One region of the Nonomuraea sp. NPDC023979 genome, then DNA from elsewhere that is predicted to be linked to it. Evidence: riboswitches for the same ligand, from Rfam matches in the RefSeq annotation. Region 1 holds a riboswitch; each other region holds the start of a gene.
The links. A riboswitch is a leader RNA that binds a small molecule or an ion and turns the genes downstream of it on or off. The one in region 1 is predicted to bind cyclic di-AMP.
Positions count from the first base shown of each region.

Region 2: linked by a shared signal. The riboswitch ahead of AB0G11_RS33205 (CHAP domain-containing protein) and the one ahead of AB0G11_RS39610 (CHAP domain-containing protein) in region 1 are both predicted to bind cyclic di-AMP.
Region 3: linked by a shared signal. The riboswitch ahead of AB0G11_RS16060 (C40 family peptidase) and the one ahead of AB0G11_RS39610 (CHAP domain-containing protein) in region 1 are both predicted to bind cyclic di-AMP.

Region 1 covers NZ_JBEZZG010000034.1:87,354-93,829, reverse strand. Annotated here, with positions in the region: gene AB0G11_RS39635 (MauE/DoxX family redox-associated membrane protein) at 1-63, shown strand, start outside; gene AB0G11_RS39630 (ATP-binding protein) at 155-1,336, opposite strand; gene AB0G11_RS39625 (SigE family RNA polymerase sigma factor) at 1,572-2,042, shown strand; gene AB0G11_RS39620 (hypothetical protein) at 2,039-3,253, shown strand; gene AB0G11_RS39615 (MaoC family dehydratase) at 3,265-3,723, shown strand; cyclic di-AMP (ydaO/yuaA leader) riboswitch at 3,873-4,014, shown strand; gene AB0G11_RS39610 (CHAP domain-containing protein) at 4,025-4,696, shown strand; gene AB0G11_RS39605 (SigE family RNA polymerase sigma factor) at 4,790-5,266, shown strand; gene AB0G11_RS39600 (hypothetical protein) at 5,263-6,476, shown strand, end outside.
Region 2 covers NZ_JBEZZG010000024.1:92,004-98,479, reverse strand. Annotated here, with positions in the region: gene AB0G11_RS33225 (DUF6716 putative glycosyltransferase) at 1-450, opposite strand, end outside; gene AB0G11_RS33220 (hypothetical protein) at 447-1,400, opposite strand; gene AB0G11_RS33215 (aldo/keto reductase) at 1,498-2,313, shown strand; gene AB0G11_RS33210 (Gfo/Idh/MocA family oxidoreductase) at 2,366-3,319, shown strand; cyclic di-AMP (ydaO/yuaA leader) riboswitch at 3,434-3,571, shown strand; gene AB0G11_RS33205 (CHAP domain-containing protein) at 3,584-4,291, shown strand; gene AB0G11_RS33200 (YciI family protein) at 4,445-4,882, shown strand; gene AB0G11_RS33195 (RNA polymerase sigma factor) at 5,400-6,476, shown strand, end outside.
Region 3 covers NZ_JBEZZG010000007.1:180,236-186,711, reverse strand. Annotated here, with positions in the region: gene AB0G11_RS16070 (M48 family metallopeptidase) at 1-970, opposite strand, end outside; gene AB0G11_RS16065 (hypothetical protein) at 982-1,941, opposite strand; gene AB0G11_RS16060 (C40 family peptidase) at 2,030-2,524, opposite strand; cyclic di-AMP (ydaO/yuaA leader) riboswitch at 2,601-2,760, opposite strand; gene AB0G11_RS16055 (NlpC/P60 family protein) at 3,027-4,001, opposite strand; gene AB0G11_RS16050 (NYN domain-containing protein) at 4,086-5,351, opposite strand; gene AB0G11_RS16045 (response regulator transcription factor) at 5,978-6,476, opposite strand, start outside.

The DNA of each region.
Region 1 (6,476 bases):
GCGGTGCGGGTCGCGGTGGTGAGCGCGGAGTCTCTGCCGGAATATACGACCGTATCGGCCTGACGGTAGACAGCCTTATAGAGCGCTCGATTGAACTCTATTGGGCTGTCTAGCTTCCCCACTAGACAGCCCAATAGAGGGCTAGGGGCGGTGCTCACACCGGTTGGGCACGCAGGAACCTCCCGAAATGCGGCACCGTGAACGCGATCAGGCCGCGCTCGGCACTGTAGATCAGGCCCTTCTTGATGAGGCTGTCGCGGGCAGGGGAGAGGCTGGAGGGCTTGCGGCCCAGCGCCTCGGCGACCTCGGCGGTGGGCACCGGCTCGTCGCCGATCTCCGCCATGGCGTGCATGTAGTCGCGCTCGGCGGGGGTGGCGCGCTCGTAGCGGCTGCCGAAGAAGCCCACGGCCAGCTCCTCCTCCGCCTCCGGGGCCGACACCTTGACGTCGTCGAGCGTGATCGGGCTGCGCAGCGCCAGGTCCCAGGCCACCTTGCCGTAGGCCTGGACGAAGTAGGGGTAGCCGTCGGCCGCCTCGTAGAGGGCGTCGAGCGCCTCCTGGGTGAACTCGACCTGCTCCTCGCGCGCGGGCAGGATGAGCGCCAGGTCGGCGGCCTCCCGGTCGAGCTTGTCGATGCGCGCGTAGCGGAACAGCCGCTCGCTGTAGCTCTTGCTGGCCGACAGCACGCTCGGCAGGTGCGGCAGCCCGGCCCCGACCACGATGAGCGGGCCGCCGGACTGTGACAGCTCGTGGCAGGCGGCGCAGAGCGCCGAGACGTCGGCGGCCTGCACGTCCTGCATCTCGTCGATGAACAGGGCGATGCCGACGCCCAGGTCGGTGGCCACGCCGGCGGCGTCGACGAACAGCTCGGTCAGATCGATCTCCAGGTCGCCGGAGTCGGCCCGGCCCCGGCTGGCCGGCACCTCGATGCCGGGCGACCAGTGCGAGGTGCCCTTGGCGGCGGCCGGGTCGCGCATCGCGAACGCCTTGAGCACGCCCAGGAACTCCTCGATGCGCTCGGGCGCGCGGTGGCGCGGAGCCAGCTCGCGGATCGCCATGTGCAGGGCGGCGGCGACGGGACGGCGGATCGACTGGTCGGGCCGGGCCTCGATCTTGCCCGTGCCCCACAGCCGCTGCATCGCCATGGACTTGAAGGTGTTGAGGAGCACGGTCTTGCCGACGCCGCGCAGGCCGGTGACGACCATGCTGCGCTCGGGACGGCCGCGGGCCACCCGCTCCAGCACGACCTCGAACTGCTGCAGCTCACGGTCGCGCCCGGCGAGCTCCGGCGGACGCTGTCCGGCTCCGGGGGCGTAGGGGTTGCGCACAGGGTCCACGCTCTCGGACTCTATTGCCGGATATAGCGGCCGTCTTAGATTTGGGAAGAAAGCGCTACGGCGTGTCCGGGCAGGGGCGAGCGCGAGCACCGTCACCGGACACACCCCCTCTCACCAGGCCGAACCCTTGTTCGATTCGAGTACCTAAGACTGTAGCGCGGACTCGAACAGGTGCGCGATGATTTCGGGTAAAGAAGTTTGCAACAGCCGAGCCCACCCCGGGCGTCATGGTGGTGTGGAGTTCGAGGATTTCGTCCGGGCCCGCGGGCCGGCCCTCCTGCGATACGGCTACGTGCTCACCGGCAACGCCGAGGACGCCGCCGATCTGGTGCAGGAGGCGCTGCTGCGGTTGAGCGACACCTGGCGGCGGGTGCGCAACAAGGACAATCCGGAGTCGTACGTCCGTACGATCATGGCCCGCCAGCACGTGAGCTGGTGGCGCAAGGTGCGGCGCGAGCGCCTGACGGGCGAGCTGCCCGAGGGCTCCTACACCGACATCCACTCCACCGGCGAGCTCTGGAGAGAGCTCGCCACGCTGCCGCGGCGGCAACGCGCCGTGCTGGTTCTGCGCTACTACGAGGACCTGTCCGATCAGGAGATCGCCGACATCCTCGGCATCTCCCGAGGAACGGTGCGAAGCCAGGCGTTCCGCGGGCTCAACACGCTCCGGGTCAGGCCGGCGATGCTCGAAAGGGGACGGGCGTGAGGACAGAGGACGAGCTGGTCACAGCGCTGCGGCAGGGCGCCGCGGACGCGCCGGAGCCGGACCTGCTGGCGGGGGTCGCCCGGCTGCGCAGGCGGCGGCGCGCCAGGAGAAGGGCGCAACTGCTGGCCGCGGCGGCCGTGGTGGCGGTCGCGGGCACCGGCACGGCGGTCTTCAGGGGCACCGCCGTCCGGGAGACCCCGCAGCCGCTGGCGACGGCCACGGCGTCGATCGCCCCGGTGCCCGTCGAGCCGGTGGAAGCGGTGGCGGCGGAGCTGTGGCCGGAGGCGGTGTTCACCATGCCGGCCAGGAACTCCGACGGCTGGCGCTACCGCCCCATCACCGCCATCAGCCCCACGGAGGTCCTGCTCAGCGCCGAGTCGTCGTTCGAGAAGGCCGGCAAGTTCGAGGTGTACGACTCGCGTACCGGAAAGGCCAGGCTCGTCGCCGAGGTGCCGAAGGACGACCGGCTGAAGAAGTACATCGTGCAGGGCGTGACCGTGGACGGCGCGAACGTCGCCTGGTTCGCGTACGGCGAGCAGGGCGACGGCGCGCAGATCCGCGACATCTGGACGGTCCCGCTGGCCGGCGGCGAGGCCAGGCTGGTGGCCAGCCGCGTGGGCCAGGACGCCGACCTCGACGCGATCGGCCTGGACGGCGACCACGTCGTCTGGTCGGAGGTCGACGGCGGCGTGTGGCGGCACCCGCTCGGCGGGATCGAGCCCGAGCGCGTCCCCGGCAGCGACGGCCTGCACCTCGTCCAGTGGCCCTGGGCCACCGACGTGGCCGGCCTGCCGGGGGACCTGGACCGCAACCAGCTCCGGCTGGTGAACCTGGAGGACGGCTCCAGCCGCACCGTGCAGCCGCCGCCGGGCGTGCAGGGCATGCGCTGCGGGCCGGTCTGGTGTTACGGCCGGGGGGAGCGCGGCACGGTCATCAGCCGCGTCGACGGCTCGCAGCCGCCCCGGGAGGTCGCGCGCGGCATCGGCATGGGCGTGGCGCGCTACCCGATCCTGGACCGGTTCCTGGCGGCGGGCAATGCGGTGTACGACCTGGCGACGGGCACGATGGTGAGCTTCGGCAACCCGGGCAACTGGTACGGGGCGGGCGTCTCGTCGGAACCGAGCACCGTCTTCTACTGGGGCGCCACCAAGGGGGACAAGCCGGACAAGTTCCGGGTGCTGAACTTGGCAGCGGTCCCACCGGCGCAATAGCGTTCCGCCTCATGCGGACCTTCGCGAACGTACAGGAACTCAAGGCTGCCGTCGGCGAGAAGTTCGGCCCCACTGAGTGGCGCACCGTCACCCAGGAACAGGTCAACCTCTTCGCCGACGCCACCGACGACCACCAGTGGATCCACGTCGACGTGGAGCGGGCCAAGGAGGGCCCGTTCGGCGGCACGATCGCGCACGGCTACCTGAGCCTGTCGCTGCTGCCGGCGTTCATGTTCGAGCTGGTGCGGGTCGAGGGCATCGCGATGGGCGTCAACTACGGCCTGAATAAGGTGCGCTTCCCCCGCCCGGTGCCGGTCGGGGCCAGGGTGCGGGCCACGGCCGAGCTGACCGACGTCAAGGGGACGCCGGCGGGCTACCTGTCCAACCTCAAGATGACCGTCGAGGTCGAGGGCGAGAAGCGCCCGGCGTGCATCGCCGAGACGCTCAGCCTTTACGTTCCTGCGGAGTAGCCGGGCCGCGGGCCCCCGCCCGCGGCCGGTTTCGTGGAAATTTCGTTACGAGGGAATTACCCAGGTCAGGGGTGTGTTGGACATTTCTGTACGCGGGTAAGACGCGACCGACTCTCGGGCGTCACGACCCACCGTCCATCACAGGGACCGACCTGTGACCGCTGAATCCGCTCACACGCGGAACCGGGGACCCATGTGTTCCACCGGGGTGAATCGGCACCGACATCGCCGTAGGGCAGCTTCCACGCCCGAACCCGTCAGCTAACCCGGTAAGCGGTATGGAAGCGAGGAGTTACCCTTAATGCGCCCCATCCGCACCCCCAAGATCAACGTGCCCAAGGCCGTCCTCGGCGCCGCGCTCGTCGCGACCGCGTTCGGCGCCCACGTGTCGGCGGACGCCAGCACCGCGACCACCGCCAACACCCAGCCGCAGGCCGCCCAGGCCCAGCAGGCCGCCACGAACCAGAACACCAGGGTCAACGTCTCCGCCTCGCAGGTCCTGGCCGTCGCCAAGGCCCAGGTCGGCACCTCCGAGAACGCCGCCGGCGGTGGCACCAAGTTCCAGCAGTGGTACGCCAACTCCCAGCGCGCCGCCGAGACCGTCCAGCGTGACGGCGGCAACCGCCAGGACTACCTGAACGCCGCCTGGTGCTCGATGTTCGTCTCCTGGGTCGGCGAGCAGACCGGCGCCCGCCCGCAGGTCGGCTGGGACGCCTACACCGTGACCCACGCCAAGTGGTTCGCCGCCAACGACCGCTGGGGCCAGGAGGCCAAGCCCGGCGCCGTGGTCTTCTTCTCCTGGAGCGGCAGCAAGGACATCAGCTCCATCGACCACGTCGGCTTCGTCGTCAAGGACAACGGTGACGGCACGATCTCCACGATCGAGGGCAACACCGGCAACGGCAAGGTCGAGGAGCGGGTCCGTCCCACCTCGCAGGTCGCCGGCTACGGCTACCCGTCGTACGCCGCCTGATCAGACCGCCTCGAAAGCGCGCGTCCCCTTCCGGGGGCGCGCGCTTTTCGCGTTTCGTGCAACGGTACGGCGTGCTGGAGGATCCCTGGATACGTGGACCACACAACCGAGTTCGACGAGTTCGTCCGGAGCCGGGGCGATGCGCTCCTCCGGTACGGCTACGTGCTGTCCGGCAACGCGGACGACGCGGCGGACCTCGTCCAGGAGGCTCTGGCCAGGCTGGGTGACGCCTGGTCACGGGTGCGCAAGAAGGACGACCCCGAGGGGTACGTGCGCACGACCATGGTCAGGCTGCACATCACCTCGTGGCGGCGCAGGCACCGGGAGGAACTGGTGTCCGTCGTGCCGGAGAAGGGGCGCTTCGACCGTTACGAGGACGCGGACCTGTGGGCGGACCTGCAACGGCTGCCGCCCAGGATGCGAGTGGTCCTCGTGCTGCGCTACTACGAGGACCTGCCCGACGCGGAGATCGCCGCGATCCTCGGCGTCTCGCGCGGCACCGTGCGCAGCCAGGCGGCGCGTGCCCTGGACAAGCTCCGGATCAAGCGAATGCTGCAGGAGGCACGATGAGAAGCGAAGAGGACCTGGTCCGTACCCTGCGTGCCGGGGCCGGGCACGTCACGCCGACCGGCGGGCTGGCGGCGGCCGTCGCGGCCCGGCGGCGGGCGCGGCGACGCCGGCAGTGGGCGGGCATGGCCCTGGCGGCCGCCTCGGTGGTGCTGGTTGCCGGAGGGACGATGGCGGTGTGGCGGGGGGAGCCTCGGGTGTCGGTGGAGCCGGCGGTCGCGGTGACCACGGTGTCGCCTGGGGAGGTGGCCAGTGCCGTCCCCAGGGTGGCGGAGGTGAAGCCGGTGGCCGAGGTGTGGCCGGAGGCGGTGTTCACGATGCCGGCGGCGGCCCCCGATGGTTGGAAATATCGCCCGGTGACCGGAATTTCCCCCACCGAGGTGCTGCTGACCGCCGAGTCCTCCTTCGAGAAGGCCGGCCGCCTGGAGATCTACGACACCACTGCCCGCACGACCAGGGTGGTGGGCGACATGCCCGCCCCCGAAGGCGTCAAGGGCTACTTCGTCCAGGACGTCGAGGTGGGAGAGCGGCACTTCGCCTGGTACGGCACCACGCCCAACGACAGGGACAAGTGGGCCGACTTCTGGATCATCCCCCGCGAGGGCGGCACCGCCCAGCGGGTCGGCGAGGTCACCGGCGACCTGGCGAACGTGGAGCGGATCGGCCTCACCGAGGACGCCCTGGTCTGGTCCGTACGCGACGGGGGTGTCCACCGGCTTCCGCTGTCCGGCGGCGAGCCCGAGAAGGTCGCCGGCTCCGACGGCCTCCACCTGGACTCCTGGCCGTACGCCGTCGGCTACGCGCCGGGCGAGCGCGGGCAGAAGAACCAGGACCGCAGGGTCGACCTGGTGACCGGCGAGAAGACCCCGCTCCCGGCCTCCGGCTCCGTCACGAAGCTGACCTGCGCCGCCGAGTGGTGCTACGGCGACGCCAAGGGCGGCGGGCTCCTGGTGCAGGGCCTCGACGGCTCCGACGCCACGCTGCTCCCGTCGCTCGGCTTCCACGGGGAGGTCCTGGGCGACCGGTTCGCCTCGGTCATGCCGGTCAGAGGTGACGCCGATCCGGCCAAGGAGTACGTCGCGCCCGTCGCGGTCTACGACCCGGCCACCGGCAAGATCGCCGGCGTGAACCGGGTGTCGCCCGACGGGTCCGCCAGTTACGGCAGCGGAACGTCGTCCTCGCCCACCACGATCATGTACTGGGGCAAGGGCCC
Region 2 (6,476 bases), on a different contig from region 1:
GACCGCCCCTCCCCCGCTCAGCCGGGCGGCCACGGCGGCGAACTCGGCCACCTCCCGCTCGCTGTGCACCACGAACAGGTCGCAGCCGCTGCGGTAGATCCACGCCTTGTCCGTGGCCGGCACCGAGATGCCCGGCAGCCCGGTGACGAACACCGGCCGGGGCCGCAGCCCGTCGAGCACGCCCGAGACGAGCACGTCCACCACCGGCCCGGTGCACGCCACGAGGATCGCGTCCGGCCTGGACCGTTCCGCCAGCCGGCGCACCGCCCTGGCCGTCAGCACCGGCGGCGCGGGCAGCTCGCCCACCGCCGCGGCGATCTGGTCGGCGGACGGCGCGATCGGCGTGCGCACCACGACGAGCTCGCTCGCGCAGCCCGCCGGCAGGTCGCCGAGCAGGCAGGCCGCCCATTTCAGATACGAGTCGGAGTCGGCTATCGCCAGCACCCTCACCCGGTCACTCCTGTCACTTCCGTCAGATGCGAGCGCAGAGCGGGGGCCGCTCTGCTGGTCCACCAGTCGTCGGGCACCTCGACGGGCTCCACCGCCACCCCGCGCGGGCTCAGCAGCACGCGCAGCGAGGAGATCGCGGTGGACGGCAGGCTGAGCACCCGCTGCCCCGGGTCGAGGCCGCGCAGCCGCAGCTCGGCGGGCAGCCCGGCCTCGTGCACGGTGATGCCGGGACGCTCTCGGATCAGCGCCACGTCCACCGGGTCCTCGCGGCGGTGCGGGTAGTAGGCGAGCGGCTCGCGCGCGGCCAGCTCGGTCAGCCAGGTCAGGTAGCGGTCGCGGCGCACCAGCCCGTTGCGCACCAGCGAGGTGCCGAGCACCACGGTGCGCTCCGCCGGGCCGGGGTCGCTCGGCGGCTGGCCGCGCAGCCAGGCGAAGTCGTGGCGCACCAGGTCGACGCCCGCCTCGGTGACCGCCTTGTCCAGCTCGCGGGAGACCGGCAGCGCGGTGAACACCGTCACCCGGCCGGCGCGCAGCCTGAGGGCCGCGGCCAGCCCGAGCGCCGTGCGCAGCAGCCCGGGGTGGGCGCGCGCCCGCAGCAGGGGCCGGTACGGGCCCGCCGCCAGCAGCTCCAGCAGCCGGATCGTGGCCAGCCCGTCGTCGACCACGACGACGCGGCCCGGATGGGCCGTCAGCCAGCGCAGCTGCACCTTGCCCGAGAACGCGTCACCGACGGCCGACGGCCGGCGCGGCATGCGCTCGCGCGGCTCGGCCAGCTCCAGGCCGTCGGGCAGCGGCAGGCGGCGCAGCTCGCGCCGCGTCACCCGCAGCGCGCGCAGCCCCGCGCGCGGCACGACCTCGGCCGACGGCCCCAGCAGCCCGGCATGGTGGGCCTCGACGGCGCACAGCATCTGGAGCGGCGACTCCACCCAGGCCGACGCCCGTTTGACCACTGATGTTCTCCCAGCCAGGTGATGGCCCGTTCACGACCGCTTCAAGCTAGCCCGGGCGGCTTAAGCCGCTCGGAACGGCACGTGAACAATGGAGGGTATGAACTCGCTACGGCTATACAGAGACGGCGTGGAGATCCCGCAGCTGGGGCTCGGCGTCTGGCAGGTGCCCGACGACGAGGCGGAGCAGGCGGTCACGACCGCGCTCGCATGCGGCTACCGCCACATCGACACCGCCAAGCTCTACCGCAACGAGGCCGGCGTCGGGCGGGCGGTGCGCGCCTCCGGCATCCCGCGGGAGAAGCTGTTCGTCACCACGAAGCTGTGGAACAACGACCACGACCGCGCCGAGCAGGCCTTCGAGGAGAGCCTGGGCAGGCTCGGCCTCGACTACGTCGACCTCTACCTGATCCACTGGCCGGCGCAGCGGCAGGACAAGTACGTCCAGGCGTGGCGCGCGCTGGAGAAGGTCTACCGGGACGGCCGTGCCAAGGCCATCGGCGTGTCCAACTTCACCGTCGAGACGCTGGAGCGGCTGCTCGACGAGGCCGACGTGCCGCCGTGCATCAACCAGATCGAGCTGCACCCGTACTTCCAGCAGCGCGAGCTGCGCGAGTTCCACGACAAGAACGGCATCCTCACGCAGGCCTGGAGCCCGCTCGGGCAGGGCAAGGGGCTGCTGTCGGAGCCCGCGCTGGCGGTGCTGGCCGACAAGCACGGCCGCACGCCCGCGCAGATCGTGCTGCGCTGGCACATCCAGCTCGGCAACATCGTCATCCCCAAGTCCGTCACGCCGGCGCGGATCAAGGAGAACATCGCGGTCTTCGACTTCACGCTCGACCGGGAGGACATGGCCGCCATCGGCGCCCTGAACGCGGGCCGCCGGCTGGGCCCGGACCCGGACGTGTTCCCGTGAGGTGAAACCGGTCAGGTTTCGCGTCCGCGGATGAATCAGTACGATCTTCCGCGTGCGAGATCTAGCGTGGGGCATCGCGGCGACGGGCGGCATCGCCAGGACCGTGGGGGCGGTCATCGCGGCGGAGCCGGGCATGCGGGTGGCCGCCGTCGGCTCCCGCGACCTGGGCCGGGCCAAGGCGCTGGCGGCGACGCTGGGCGCCGAGTCCGCCCACGGCTCCTACGCCGAGCTGTGCGCCGACCCGGCCGTCGACGCCGTCTACGTGGCGACCCCGCACGCCCAGCACCTGGAGGTGGCCGAGGCCGCGATCGCGGCGGGCAAGGCGGTGCTGTGCGAGAAGCCGCTGGCGGCGAGCCTGGCCGACGCCGAGCGCATGGTCCGCCTGGCCCGCGAGGCCGGGGTCTTCCTGATGGAGGCCATGTGGATGCGGTTCAACCCGCTGGTGCGCATGCTCAAGGACGACCCGCGCTTCGGGGAGATCCGCTCGGTGCGGGCCTCGTTCGGGTTCGCGCTGCCGTACGATCCCGCGCACCGGCTGTGGGCGCCCGAGCTGGGCGGGGGCGCGCTGCTCGACCTGGGCATCTATCCCCTGGGGCTGGCCCAGCTGTTCCTCGGCATGCCCGAGTCCATGCACCTGACGGGCGCGCTGGCGCCCAACGGGGTCGACGCGGAGGCGGGCGGGGTGCTCGTCTACCCGGGCGGCCGGCGGGCGCTGGTCGACACCTCGCTGCTCGCGCACTTCCCCAATTCGGCCAGCATCGTGGGCACCGGGATGCGCGCCGACCTGGACGCGCCGTTCTGGGCGCCCCGGCGGGTGGTGCTCAGCGGGCCGTCGATGGAGACCGAGGAGCACGAGCTCGACCCGGCCGACAACGGCTACGCCGGGGAGCTGCGCGAGGTGCGGGACGCGCTGGCCGAGAACCGGACCGAGAGCGCGATCATGCCTCTTGACGAATCCCTTGCCATGATGGGGCTCCTGGCCGACGCGCGCGGGCAACTCGCCTAGCTGCAACTTTATCGACTTGTAATGCCTTGGCGGATGTATTACCTTATGGCGCATTCGCGGCTTACGTCCGGTTTGTCCGGTCGTTGCCAACCATCGCACAACACTCACAGGATCGTCCTGTGACCGCTGAATCCGCCTTGCGCGGAGCCGGGGACCCATGTCCTTTGGGGTGAATCGGCACCTTGTGTGCCGTAGGGCAGCTTCCACGCCCGAACCCGTCAGCTAACCCGGTAAGCGGCATGGAAGCAAGGAGTAATCCCCTCGATGGCGAAGCACCGTCTTACCCGTGCCCCGAAGAAGCTTCACCCCCGCGCCGGCGCCTCCCTCCGCGCCACCCTCGGCGCAACCGTCCTGGCCGCCGGACTCGGCGCCGGGATGACCACCGCACTCCCCGCCCAGGCCGCCGAGCCCGGCCACCAGGTCGAGACCCAGACCATGTCCGAGTCCACGCAGACCAGGGCCGGCGCCAACCAGGTCAACGTCACCGCCTCCCAGGTCCTGGCCCTGGCCAAGGCCCAGGTCGGCACCTCCGAGAACGCCTACGGCGGCGGCACCAAGTTCCAGGAGTGGTACGCCAGCTCCAAGCGCGCCCTCGAGACCGTCGCCCGCGACGGCGGCAACCCCAGCGCCTACCTCAACGCCCCCTGGTGCTCCATGTTCGTCTCCTGGGTCGGCGAGCAGACCGGCGCCCGCCCGCAGGTCGGCTGGGACGCCTACACCGTCACCCACGCCAAGTGGTTCGCCGCCAACGACCGCTGGGGCACCGAGGCCAAGCCCGGCGCCGTCGTCTTCTTCGCCTGGAACGGCAGCAAGAGCATCAGCGCCATCCAGCACGTCGGCTTCGTCGTCAAGGACAACGGCGACGGCACGATCTCCACGATCGAGGGCAACACCGGCAACGGCAAGGTCGAGGAGCGCGTCCGGCCCAAGTCCCAGGTCGTCGGCTACGGCTACCCCTCGTACGCCGCCTGACCCTCCCCCTGGCGAAGCGCGCGCCCCTCCCCCGGGCGCGCGCTTCCGCGTTTTCTCCCCTCCCCGTGTCGATCCGGCCCCCTCCGGGACGACGCACAGGTGTGGCAGGCTCGCCGGGAGCCCGCTTCACCGCCTGGACGAGGAGAACGCACCGTGAAATTCCTGATCGTCGGCAAGGCCAGCGAGGAGACCGAGGCCGGCGCCCTGCCGAGCCAGGAGCTCGTCGACAACATGACGGCCTTCAACGAGTCGCTCGTGAAAGCGGGCGTCCTGCTCGCCGCCGAAGGGCTCCACCCCAGCTCGCGCGGCGCCCGCATCGCCTACAGCGGCGGCAAGGCCCGCGTCATCGACGGGCCGTTCGCCGAGGCCAAGGAGCTCATCGCCGGCTTCTGGCTCATCCAGGTCAAGTCGCGGGAGGAGGCGCTCGAATGGGCCCTGCGCGTCCCCGTCCCGCCCGGCCACGACGGCGTCGGCCTGGACGTCTGGCAGGTCTTCGACCCCTCGGACATGCCCGAGACCTCCCTGACCCCCGAAACCGCCCAACGCCACGCCGTCATCCGCGCCGCTCTCGACTCCCCACCTGAGCCCTGACCGTCCGAGAGCGACGCCCCCGCGGGAGGCGACCCCGCTGCGGCGGCCCCTCCCGGGGAGGCCACCCCCCGCCGGGGCAGGCGGAAAGCCCCAGGATGGCGGCAACCCCGGAAGGGGCGCCTCGGGCAATCCGGCCCTCTGGCGGCCTCCGCCGGGGCGGCCCCACCCCACCGGCGATCCCGGTCGGGCCCCCCAGGGGCGCGGCCCCACCGGCGGCGCGCGCCCCGGACAGCCCGGCCCCACCGGCAGGCCGGACCCAGCCCCTCCGGTGCCCGGCTCCCGGGGGCGCGGCCCCACCGGCCGCCCGTACCCCGGACGGTCCGACCCGGCTGCTGGGCTGGGCGGTGCTGGTGGGTTGCGGGCCGCGTGGTGCGGCGCAGCCGCCGCCTCGTGGGAAGCCGCCGCCTCAGGGAGGCGTGCCCCCACGGAGCGGCAGGGGCCGTGTGGTGGAAGGGGTGCGTCCCACGAGAGAGCGCTTGGGTTGCGAGTAAGCGGGTGGGGCTGTTGTCATGGGCGGGTGACGGCGTCGGAGACTCATCGGGCCATTGAGGCGGTGTGGCGGATCGAGGCGGCCCGGGTGATCGCCGGGCTGGCCGGGATGGTGCGTGACGTCGGCCTGGCGGAGGAGCTGGCGCAGGACGCGCTGGTGGCGGCGCTGGAGCAGTGGCCGCGGGAGGGGGTGCCGCGCAATCCGGGCGCCTGGCTGATGACCGTGGGCAAGCGCCGGGCGGTGGACATGATCCGGCGGCGGGAGCGGTTCGAGCGCAAGCTGGTCGAGCTGGGCCGGGAGCTGGACGACGAGACGGAGCTGCCGGGCGTCGAGGAGATCGAGGACGACCTGCTGCGGCTGGTGTTCACGGCGTGCCATCCGGTGCTGTCGACGGAGGCGCGGGTGGCGCTGACGTTGCGGGTGCTGGGCGGGCTGTCGACGGACGAGATCGCGCGGGCGTTCCTGGTGCCGGAGGCGACGATGGCGCAGCGGGTGGTGCGGGCCAAGCGGACGCTGGCGGAGCGCGGGGTGCCGTTCGAGGTGCCGGAGGGCGCTGAGCTGGCGGATCGGCTGTCGTCGGTGCTGGAGGTCATCTACCTGATCTTCAACGAGGGCTACTCGGCGACGGCGGGTGACGACTGGATGCGGCCGGGGCTGTGCGAGGACGCGCTGCGGCTGGGGCGGGTGCTGGCCGGGCTGATGCCGAAGGAGGCGGAGGTGCACGGGCTGGTGGCGCTGATGGAGATCCAGGCGTCGCGGGCGGCGGCGCGGGTGGGGCCGTCGGGCGAGCCGGTGCTGCTGCTGGAGCAGAACCGGGCGCGCTGGGACCGGCTGCTCATCGGCCGCGGCCTGGCGGCGCTGGCGCGGGCCGAGGAGCTGAGCGGGGACCGGGGCGGGGACCTGGGCGAGGCTGCGGGCGGGGATGCGGGCGGGGATGCGGGCGGGGGGATGGGGCCGTACACGTTGCAGGCGGCGATCGCCGCCTGTCACGCGCGCGCGCTGACGGCGGAGGAGACCGACTGGGCGCGGATCGCGGCGCTGTACGAGGAGCTGGCGCGCCTGTCGCGCTCGCCGGTGGTGGAGCTGAACCGGGCGGTGGCGCTG
Region 3 (6,476 bases), on a different contig from region 1:
GCTCCACCTCACGCGGCGGCGCCTTGAGCAGCGTGTCGTAGACGACGATCCGGCGGGTCGCGCCGAACCCCGAGACGTAGGCGTTCAGCGCGGTCGTCCGGCGCGAGGCGTCGGCCACCAGCACGTCCTCCACCGGCACCCCGTCACGCTCGGCCATCGCCATCAGGTTGGCGCGCAGCGGCGAGTCCGGCATGGCGTGGAAGTCGTTGAACACCGGCTCGAACACCACCGGGTAGACGAACGACGCCCCCACGGTCAGCGCGAACGCCCCGGCGGCGGCCGGGATCCACCAGCGCCGGACCCGCCGCGCCAGCGCCACCACGGCCAGCACCATGACGGCCAGCAGGGCCGCGTTGATGCCGACGCTCTTGAGCCGGTCGCCCGTCCAGGCCGCCCAGTCCTGCGTGGACAGCCCGAAGTCGCGCAGCGTGCCCTCGAACCACATGCCGAGCGGCCACCGTACGGCCTCCTCGATCACCGTGAGCACGAGGACGCCCAGCAGCACCCGCGCCCACCACGGGCCCCGCAGCCATCCCAGCAGCCTCGCGCCGAGCGGCGTGGCCACGAGCAGCCCGGCGAACACCAGCGTGACGCCCAGCGACAGGTAGCTCGGCACGCTGGTGGCCGCGTCGAACGCCTGCGAGCGGGCGATCTCGGCGGCGCCGAAGTCACGCGCCGGGTCGGGCATCACCTCGGGCGCCCCGGCGGGCAGCGCCGTCCACGGCGTCGTGAACGCCACCACCCCGGCGATCACCGCCCCCAGCACGGCCAGCCCGGCCCCGGCCTCCCGCCGCAGCCTCGCCTCACGCCCGCCCCCGTCGCCTGTCACGTGCCCGTCCCCGTCCCCGGCCACGTCCTCGTCCCCCGTCTCGGGCGACGGCTCGGCGACGTCCGCCCTCTGGAGGGCGCGGGTGGCGGGCGGGCCGACGTCCTGTTCGGTCGTCTCGCGCCGTTCCTGCCGGTCGTCCATGTCGCGTCCCCTCACGCCAGTCGGTCCCGGACGTACGCGCGCCACAGCCGGGTCAGCGTGCCCGCCGAGAGCCCCAGCGAGGCCAGCGCCCGGCCGGCGCCGTACGTCTGGGCATCACGGTAGAGCCTCACCAGGCTCTTCTCACCCCAGCGCGCGGCGACGAAGCGACACACCAGCCAGGCTTCCTGGTACGCGCGGGCGAGCCGGCCCGCGTCGGCCCCGGGGACGAAGTCGGCCCCGTCCGGCAGATCGGACGGCGTCCGCCCGGCCCGCACCTCGGCGGCCAACTCGGCGGCGGCCACCTCGACGGGCAGCCCGGCGTCCCGGTAGGCCACGTAGTCGGCGAAGCCCTCGTACAGCCAGACGGGCAGCCCGTCGGTCCCGGCGGCCACGTGGGTCAGCTCGTGCGCCAGCACGACGTCACGCCCGACCGGGGTGAGCCGGGCGAAGTGCTCGGGCACCACGATCACGCGTCCCCGGTCGGCCACCGCCGCCAGCCCGTCGACCGACGCGACGCCGGCCAGCGCGGCGGCCTCCCGCGCCGAGGCGGGCACCAGGACCACGGCCCGGACGTCGCCGCCCAGCACTCCCCCGACCCGCCGTCCCGCGGTGTCGGCCCGGCGCGCCAGGTCCGCCAGCAGCCCGGGGGGCGCGTCCTGCCCGGCGACGAGCGACCGCTCACCGCGTACGACGTCGAGCCCGTCGCCCCAGCGCGCCCGCACGCCGGCGAGCACCCCCGCCTCGATGGCGGCGCCTCCCGGCCCCGGGACCGGGCCGGACCCACCGGCCAGGAACGCCGCGACAACCAGCAGCACCACCGGCACGACCCGCCGGCGCATCCACTCGGACACCCTCCCGGACGTGCTGCCGGGCGCTCTGCCGGGCGCGCCGCCGGGCGCGCCGCCGAGCCCCTTGCCGGACGTGCTGCCGGGCCCATTTCCAGGCCCGCTGCCGGACCCCCTGTCGGACACGCTGCCCGATCGTAGCCGCCGATCCTGAGCGTCGCCCGGGAAGGCCGAAGGCCCCGTCCCGGGTCGGGGACGGGGCCTTCGGCGCAGGTCACAGACCGGGACGCACCGCGCCCGCGAACGACGCCTTGCGCCAGCCGCGAAGCTTCTCGACACGCACGCGCTGGCCCGTTCTCGGCGAGTGGACCATCTTGCCGTCGCCGACGTACATGCCCACGTGCCCGAGCCCGCGGAAGAACATCAGGTCACCCGGCTGCAGGTGCTTGTAGGAGACCTTCTTCCTGATGCGCGCGAACTGGCTGTTCGTCACGCGCGGGATCTTCACCCCGGCCTTCTTCCAGGCGTACTGGACGAGGCCCGAGCAGTCGAACGACCCGGGGCCGGTGGCGCCGTAACGGTACGGGTCGCCGATCTGCTTCTTGGCCACGGCCACGGCCTTGCGGGCCTTGGCCTTCTGCCGAGCGACCTTGGCCACCTTCGACGACTTGACGGACTTCTCCGTCTTGGTCACCGCAGTGGTGGCGAACTCATTCGTCGTCGCCGCCTGCGCCGCCGGGGCGTGGACGACCAGACCTCCGGCCGTCACGGTGATCAGCGCTACGCCACTCAGGGCGAGACGGGACAGACGGGGGTTGTGCGAGAGGGTAGACAGGATTGCTCCTAGGGGCTTCCACGAACGCCTACCGGGTTAGCTGACGGATTCGGGCCTGGAAGTCGCCCTACGGCGCTGAACGCGCCGATTCACCCCTGATCACCGCGTACGGGATCGTTGGGTCCCCGGCTCCGTGCCTCCTGGCTGCACGGACTCGGCAGGCCACCGCCGCGTCTTCGCGCCTCGGGGGCGCTGGCCGCGGTGACCGGCGGATGATTCTCTCTGTCGAACATCGGGGGACCCGATGGTGACCGGCGGGCGTCCTGGCTGGAACGCCGCGACGCCAGAAGTTACGCCGAAAAGTCACGTAATGGCAAAGCCTGAGTAAGCGAGTAAAGATCAGACACGCCGGGAGTCAGGTCCTCATCCCCCGCCGGAGCAGCGGGTTTCGTTACCCAAGTGTGACCCTCCTCACACTTGGGCCGACCCCGTCTTGTCAGGGGCGTACGGCGCCCACGAGACGGCGCCCGTACGACGAGAGTGTGACCACCTTCACCACGTCACCCGTCTGCGGCGCATGCACGATCTTGCCGCCGCCCGCATAGATGCTCACGTGCCCGAGGCCCTCGCTGAAGATCAGGTCGCCGGGCTCCAGCGCGTTGAGCGACACCTTGCGGCTGGCGCCCCACGACCACTGCTGCCAGGTCGTGCGCGGCAGCGAAACGCCACCGGCCCGCCAGGCGGCCTGCGTGAGCCCCGAGCAGTCGTAGCCGCCCGGCCCGGTGCCGCCGAACACGTACGGCTTGCCGACCTGCGCGTACGCGAAGCGCAGCACGGCCGCGGCGTTGCCCGAGGCGGGACCCGTGTACTTGAGGCCGGTGCTGTTGGGATTGCCCGCCTTGTACGCGCCCAGCCGGTCGAGGAGCTTCTTCTGGTCCTTGATGAGGTCCAGGATCTCCGCCCGGTCCTTCTTGACCGCGTCCCGCTCCTTGTCGGCCGCGGCCAGCGCCTCCTCGGCGCGGTCACGGTCGGTCTTCAGCCCCCGGTTCGCCCGGTCGAAGGCGGCGAGCTTCTGGGTGCGCTCCTGCGCGAGCTGCCCGCGTAACGCCATCCCGTACAGCAGATCGGCCGGATCGTCGCTGGTCATCATGGTGGGCAGGGTCGAGAAGTCGCCCCCCAGCTTGTACGTCTCGACGGCCATGTTGACGACCTCGCCGCGCAGATCCGCGACGGTCGCCAGCTTGCGCTTGTACGTGTCGTTCAGCCGGCTGTAGCGCGCCTTGGCCTCTTTGTACTTCTCGGTGGCCGTGTTGTAGCGGTCCACGACCTTGTCGGCCTTGTCGTTGAGCTTGTCGAGCTTCGCTCTCGCCTGCGCGAGAGTCGGCTTGGGATCGGCCAGCACCCCTCCGACGGGGGTCATCACCAGTCCGAACACCAGACCCGCGGCCAGCGGCACCCGGCCCAACCTCACAGCGTCGCCTCCCAGGGGATCATCCTCGGGGCGAAATAGTACAGAAGTGGCGAGTAATCCTCACCTAAACGCCATATTCGTCATCTATGCGCGACCGAGCCGCCTCAGCAGCAGCGCGGACGGAACGGGCCTGGCGCCCATCCGCCTGACGGACTCGGCCACCTCGCGGTCGGAGGACACCACGGCGATCGCCCGGCCGGGCGGCTCGGCCCGGACGAGCTGGCGGATCAGGTCGTCGGCGATCTCACCCGGCGCGCTGAACAGCACCCGCACCCCGCGCGGCGCCACCACCTGCACCGGAGAGTTGAGCTCGGCGCCGTCGAACACCACGGTCACCTCGACGCGCGTCTGCGCGACCAGCCCGCCGAGCCCGGTCATCAGGCGGGCGCGCTGGTCGGCGAGCGTGAGCGTGCCGTAGCCGGACTTGGTCACGTTGTAGCCGTCGATGATCAGATGCACCTGCGGCAGCGCCAGAAGCTGATCGAGCAGCTGCGGGTCGTCGTCGGCCAGCGCGCGGGCGGGCACGCCGCGCACACCCGGCCGCTCACCGGTGAGCGCCGCGACCGAGTCGGCCGGCCGGCTGATCATGGTGGGCAGCGCCAGCTCCCTGCGCAGCCCCGCCGAGGCGTCCTGCAGCGCGTCGAGCAGCACCCGGATGCGCGCGTCCTCGACGCTGCGGCCCTCACGCGCGGCCCGGCGCGAGGCTTCGAGCTGCTTCTCCACATCGGCCAGGCGCTCACGCAACCGCCGCAGCTCCGACTCCCCCGCGCTGCCGGCGGCCGTGGCGGCGTGCCTGGCCTCCTCCGCGGCCTGCTCCATCTCCTCGGCCCGCCGCACCGCGCCCTTCGCGCGCTCGCGGGCCTCGTGCAGCTTGCGGCGCAGCTCGGAGTTCTCGCCGCGGGCCGCCTTCAACTGCTCACGCAGCCGCTCGGCCTCCTCCTTGGCCGCGCTCTTCTGCGCGGCGAGCTGCTCACGCAGCCGGGAGACGACCTCCTCGCGCTCCGACCCCTCGGCCGCGGCGGCGGACTGCTCCAGGTCGGCGCGGGCCGACTCCACCATGTCGGCCCAGCCGGGCGGCCGCGTGAGATAAGCCGCGGCGGCGACCAGCACCGGATCGGCGGCGGGCGGCACGTTGCCCTCGGCCAGCGAGGCCACCAGCTCCGGCCAGCCGGAGGCCACCGACTCGGCGACCACCTCGCGGAACTTCTTGTCGTTCTCCAACTGCGCGGCGATCGGCGCACTGCCCAGCCGGGCACGCTTACGCGGGTCGAACTTGGCGATGCCACGCAACGGCGCCGGCACCGCCACAGCGGGCATCGAACCGAGAACCTGGGCCGCGAGGTCGACCACATTGAGCCGCACCTGCTCGGGAAGCGGGCGAGACAGGCCTTCACCCGCTGAACTCATCCCACTGTCCCTTCATGACATGCCCTTTCAGACAAGGGTACGGCTGCCCGCTACCTGTCCGTAACGGCCACCCAAGATGGGACAAGCGCTCGTCCAACCCTCGCACCCCCACACGCAGCCCCCACAGGCCCCAGCAGCACCCTCTCCGAACCCGGCACAGCCCGCACAGGCCCGACCACAGCACGCACGGAGTCGGACCCGGCCCCTCCCCCTCCCCGGGACCGGACGCGGCACCCCCAGGCCCGGCACCCCGCGTAGCCGACACGGCAACCCCAGGGCCTGACCCCGCCGATGCCCACACGGCGCTGCCGGGACCCCGCACAGTCCCCCAGGGATCCTGCACAGCATCCCCCGGACCCGGCACGGCACCCTCCTGGCCTGGCAGGGCACCCTCCGGACCCGGCACGGCCCTCGCGGACCCGACACCCACGCCCCAGCTACGGCGCCCCAGCCCCGCCCCCAAATCCCCGCTCCCAGCCTCGCCTCCGGCCGGTACGCCTCACGGACCGGTGGCCTGCCTGGACGGCTCCGCTGCGACAGAGCCCGGGAAAGCTGGAATCCCAGCCCCGTCAGCTCGCGTCGTAGACCAGCAGCGCGATCTGGACCCGGTTGTTCAGCGCCAGTTTGGTAAGGATGCGCGAAACATGCGCCTTGACCGTGGGCACGCTCATGTACAGCTCGCGGCCGATCTCCGCGTTGGACCTGCCCCGCCCGACCGCCAGCGCCACCTCACGCTCGCGCTCGCTGAGCCGGGCCAGCAGCCCGCGCGCCCGCTCGGCCCGTCCGACAGCGCCGCCGTGCGACACGTGGGTGATGAGCTGCCGGGTGACGGCGGGCGACAGGATCGGCTCCCCCGCGGCCACCTTCCTGATCGCGGCCACCAGCTCGACGGGCGGGATGTCCTTGAGCAGGAATCCGGCGGCACCCGCGCGCAGCGCCCGCAGCACCTGCGCGTCAGCGTGGAACGTGGTCAGCACCACGACCTCCGGCGGCGCCTTGGTCGCCCGCAGCGCCTCGGTCGCGGCCAGTCCGTCGACGCCGGGCATCCTGATGTCCATCAGCACCACG